DNA from 2 places in the Shinella yambaruensis genome. Region 1 is predicted to be linked to the other one. Evidence: predicted binding sites of a transcription regulator. Region 1 holds the regulator's gene; the other holds the start of a gene.
The links. The regulator LexA, encoded in region 1, represses DNA repair genes until DNA is damaged. The targets are predictions, from matches to a motif close to TGTTCNNNNTGTGTTCNG.
Positions count from the first base shown of each region.

Region 2: a site for LexA is predicted at 1,234-1,251, ahead of WMC41_RS02840 (putative DNA modification/repair radical SAM protein). Genes of this name have one in related genera too.

Region 1 covers NZ_CP150638.1:1,754,296-1,756,694, forward strand. The annotation lists gene WMC41_RS08705 (ComEC/Rec2 family competence protein) at 1-900, shown strand, start outside; gene lexA (transcriptional repressor LexA) at 891-1,610, opposite strand; gene WMC41_RS08715 (molybdopterin molybdotransferase MoeA) at 1,709-2,399, opposite strand, start outside.
Region 2 covers NZ_CP150638.1:588,269-590,667, reverse strand. The annotation lists gene WMC41_RS02840 (putative DNA modification/repair radical SAM protein) at 1-1,230, opposite strand; gene WMC41_RS02845 (UdgX family uracil-DNA binding protein) at 1-1, opposite strand, end outside; gene WMC41_RS02835 (4Fe-4S dicluster domain-containing protein) at 1,339-2,399, opposite strand, start outside.

The sequences.
Region 1 (2,399 bases):
TTGATGCCCCTTGGCCTCGATGCGGTGCCCTTCGCGATCATGGGCAAGGGCATCGAGTGGATGATCGCCCTTTCGACATGGGTCGCGAACTGGAAGGGCGAGATCGTCACCGGCCGCATTGCGCCCGCCGCCTTCCTTCTGGTCGGCCTCGGCGGCGGCCTTGTCTGCATCCTGCGCACGCGGCTGCGCCATGCGGGAACGTTGCTTGTCGGCCTCGGCCTCGCCATCGCCTGCTGGCCGGCCGGACGCGATGCGCCGGAGGCGCTGGTGTCGGAGGACGGCCGCCTCGTCGCCATCCTTCATGGCGAAACCGTCGCGACGAACCGTGCGCGGCCGCCGGACTTCATCTATGCGCAGTGGCGGCGCGCCCTCCGGCTCGGCGATCTTGCAAAACCGGACATCCGCCGGAGCGCGGGATTGACTATCGAGGACGCGGGCGAGCCCTCCGGTGCAACCGGAGACCGGAAACGGCCCCGGCGCAAGGCCGACCGGCAAAAGGCGAGGGACGCCATGGCCGCGGCTTTCACGGCGGCGAGAGAGGGCGACAATTTCGTTTGCGAGGCAAAGGCATTCTGCGCCGCCGTCTCGCCGAGCGGCTGGCGGATCGTCACCCTGGACGACGTCGCCTTCCTGGGCACGGCCTGCGACGCCGCCGATCTCGTCGTCGTTCCCTTTGCCCTCCGGCTGGAGGTCTGCCGTTCGGGCGCCCGCCTGGTGACGGCGCGTCATCTGAGGCGAACCGGCGCCCTTGAGATCCGGCCGGATCCTGAAGGCGCATCCGGCGCTCTCTCCGGGGCCGATATCACGCCGGCCGTCGAAAGCCTAAACCGGCCGTGGTCCCGCCATCGCACCTATGACTGGCGCACCGGCACCTTCGATCTTCCGAAGGATCAGTTGTAGCGGCGGATGAGGCCGACCAGCTTGCCCTGGATCTTCACGCGGTCCGGCCCGAAGATACGGGTCTCGTAGGCGGGATTTGCCGCTTCGAGCGCGATGGACGCGCCCTTGCGGCGGAAGCGCTTCAAGGTCGCCTCCTCGTCGTCGACAAGCGCCACGATGATTTCACCGGGATTGGCGCTGCTGGCATTGCGGATGATGACCGTGTCGCCGTCGAGAATGCCGGCCTCGATCATCGAGTCGCCCTTGACCTCCAGCGCATAGTGCTCGCCGTTGCCGATCATCTCGGCCGGCACGGTGATGTCATGCGTGTTGTTCTGGATGGCGGAGATCGGCACGCCGGCGGCGATGCGGCCCATGACCGGTACGGAGACGGAAGACGGGATCTCCGCGATCGGCGTGCGCTGCGGCGGGGCGGCGGCCGGGGCCTGCTTGCCGCGGCTGCCCTCGATGACCGCCGGCGAAAAGCCGCGGCGCGGCTGCAGGCTCTGGGTATAGGCCTCGGGAAGCTTGATCACCTCCAGCGCGCGGGCCCGGTTGGGCAGGCGCCGGATGAAGCCGCGCTCCTCCAGCGCCGTGATGAGGCGGTGGATGCCGGACTTGGAGGCGAGATCCAGCGCATCCTTCATCTCGTCAAAGGAGGGGGGAATGCCGGACTCCTTCATCCGTTCATGAATGAACAGGAGAAGTTCCTGTTGTTTGCGCGTGAGCATGGCCCCTCCACCGAGAATCGTGTGAAACAAATCCAGAACAGACACTATCTGTTCCATATGTGTTCCGCAAGGGGTTGCTGAAACAATAATAGTACTGTTCAGGCGGCAGGTTCGCGCAGGAGAAGAACCGCGCAGGGCGTGCCCGCCGGGGCCGCCGGGGCGTGGGGCGGGCGCACGAGCAGGCCTTCGGAGACGGCGAACGCCTTCATCATCGAGGAATCCTGCTTGTCGAGGGGCGTGACGAGCAGTTCGCCGGCGGGGCCGCGGGCGATGCGCGCGCGGACATAGTCCTGCCGGTGGTCGTTCTCCCTGAGCGGCACGGCGGCGACGGCCGGACGTTGCCGGTCTTTCGCCGGCAGGCGGGCGAGGCGGCGCACGAGGGGGGCGAGGAAGAGATGCGAGCAGACGAGGCTCGAAACGGGATTGCCGGGCAGGCCCACCACCTGGACCGCGCCGAGCCGGCCGACCATCAGGGGTTTTCCCGGGCGCATGGCGATGCGCCAGAAATCGAGTTCCATGCCCGCCTCGCCGAGCACGGGCTGCACGAGGTCGAAATCCCCGACGGAGGCGCCGCCGAGCGTGACGAGCACGTCGATATCCTGCGTCAGCGCGTGGCGCACGGCCTCCAGCAGCGCCTGCCTGTCGTCGCGAACGATGCCGAGGTCGATCACCTCGGCGCCGGCCTCCCGGGCGAGGGCGGCGACGCCGTAGGTGTTGGAGGCGATGATCTGGCTGGCGCCGGGCGGCGTGCCGGGCGGGACGAGCTCGTCGCCGGTGGCGAGCAGGGCG
Region 2 (2,399 bases), 1.2 Mb from region 1:
TCAGAGCAGCGAAAGCTGTTCCGGTTTCGGGGCAAAGAGCGTCTTGAGATCTGCACGGTCGGCAAGACGCCGGGGTGTCCATCCCTCGGCCTCGATGAAGGCGCGCACCTTGCGCAGGGAAACGCCGAGCCGTGCCAGATCCTCCAACCGCAGGCGGCGAAAGCGGCGGCTGGACAGGATCGCATCCACCGTCTTCAGGCCGAACCCCGGTACCCGCAACAGGGTTTCGCGCTCCGCACGGTTGACGTTCACAGGAAAGGTCTGACGTTGGGTTAGCGCCCAGGCAAGCTTGGGGTCCATGTCCAGATCGAGCATGCCGCCTGTCGATGCCGTGATCTCGTCCACACCGAAACCGTAAAAGCGATAAAGCCAGTCAGCCTGATAGAGCCGATGTTCGCGCACCAGCGGCGGCTTGATGAGCGGCAGCGCGCGGGAGGCGTCGGGAATAGGACTGAAGGCGGAATAATAGACGCGTTTCAGGCCGTAGCTGCCGTAGAGCCGGGCGCTCGTCCTCAGGATCGTCGCATCGTCGGCTCCATCGGCGCCAACGATCATCTGTGTGCTCTGCCCGCCCGGCACGAAACGCTTGCGGCGCTTGGTCTGCAAGGTCGGCTCGTCCGCCGCCTCGATCTTGCGGCGCAAATCGCCCATGGCACGACGAATGCCGTCCGGCCGCTTCTCGGGCGCAAGACGCCCGATGCCCGCGTCCGTCGGCAGTTCGATGTTGAGCGACAGGCGGTCCGCATAGAGCCCCGCCTCCTCGATCAGCTCCGGAGCGGCATCGGGGATCGACTTGAGGTGAATATAACCGCGGAAGCCGTGCATTGTGCGCAGGTCCCGCGCCACGCGGACCATCTCGCCCATCGTATGATCCGACGAGCGGATGATCCCGGACGACAGGAAAAGCCCCTCGATATAATTGCGCCGATAGAATTCCAGCGTCAGCCAGACCACCTCGTCCGGCGTGAAACGCGCACGCTCCACATTGCTTGAGGACCGGTTGATGCAATAGGCACAGTCGAAGATGCAGAAATTGGTGAGCAGGATCTTCAGAAGTGAAATGCACCGCCCATCGGGCGCATATGCATGGCAGATCCCCGCACCTTCCGTGGAGCCAAGGCCGTTGGACCTGAGCGAATCCCGTTTCTCTGTCCCGCTGGAGGCGCATGACGCGTCGTATTTGGCGGCATCCGCCAGGATGGCCAACCGATCCTGTAGCGATTTCTTCATGAATGTTCACTATATGTTCCGTCTCGCGCTGTCAACAGCTCTCCCGCAGCCCGGCGACGGCGCCGAGGAACATGAACACAAGCGTCCCCGTGATCCAGCCCCCACGCCTCACATATTCGGATAGACAGGCCCCTCTCCGCCTTGGGGTGGGACCCAGTTGATGTTCTGGTTTGGGTCCTTGATGTCGCATGTCTTGCAGTGGACGCAGTTCTGCGCGTTGATGACGAAGACGTCCTTGCCGTCCTTCTCGACCCATTCGTAGACGCCGGCGGGACAGTAGCGGGTGGACGGGCCGGCATAGACGTCGAGCTCGGAGGTCTTCTGCAGCTCCGGGTTCTTGAGCTGGAGGTGGATCGGCTGGTCCTCCTCGTGGTTGGTGTTCGACAGGAACACCGAGGAGAGGCGGTCGAAGGTGAGCACCCCGTCCGGCTTCGGGTAGTCGATCTTGTTGTGCTTTGCCGCCGGCTCCAGGCTCTGCGCGTCCGTCTTGCCGTGCTTCAGCGTGCCGAAGACGGAGAAGCCGAACAGGGTGTTCGTCCACATGTCGAGGCCGCCGAGGGCGACGCCGATCGCCGTGCCGAACTGCGACCACAGCGGCTTGACGTTTCGCACCTTCTTCAGGTCCGAGCCGATGGCGCTGTCGCGCCAGCCCTGTTCTATTTCAATGGGCTCGTCATTGGCCCGGCCGGCCGCGATGGCATCCGCCAGCTTCTCGGCGGCGAGGATGCCGGAGAGCACCGCATTGTGGCTGCCCTTGATACGCGGCACGTTGACGAAGCCGGCCGAGCAGCCGATCAGCGCGCCGCCCGGGAACGACAGCTTCGGCACCGACTGCCAGCCGCCTTCGGTGATGGCACGCGCGCCGTAGGAGAGGCGCTTGCCGCCCTCGAAGGTGCCCCTGATGGCAGGGTGCGTCTTGAAGCGCTGGAATTCCTCGAAGGGATAGAGATAGGGGTTCTTGTAGTTGAGATGCACCACGAAGCCGACGGCGACGAGGTTGTCCTCCAGGTGATAGAGGAAGGAACCGCCGCCGGTCTTCATGCCGAGCGGCCAGCCGAAGGAGTGCTGCACGAGGCCGGGCCTGTGGTTCTCCGGCTTCACCTGCCAGAGCTCCTTGAGGCCGATGCCGAATTTCTGCGGCTCGCGGTCCTTCTGGAGATCGAATTTCT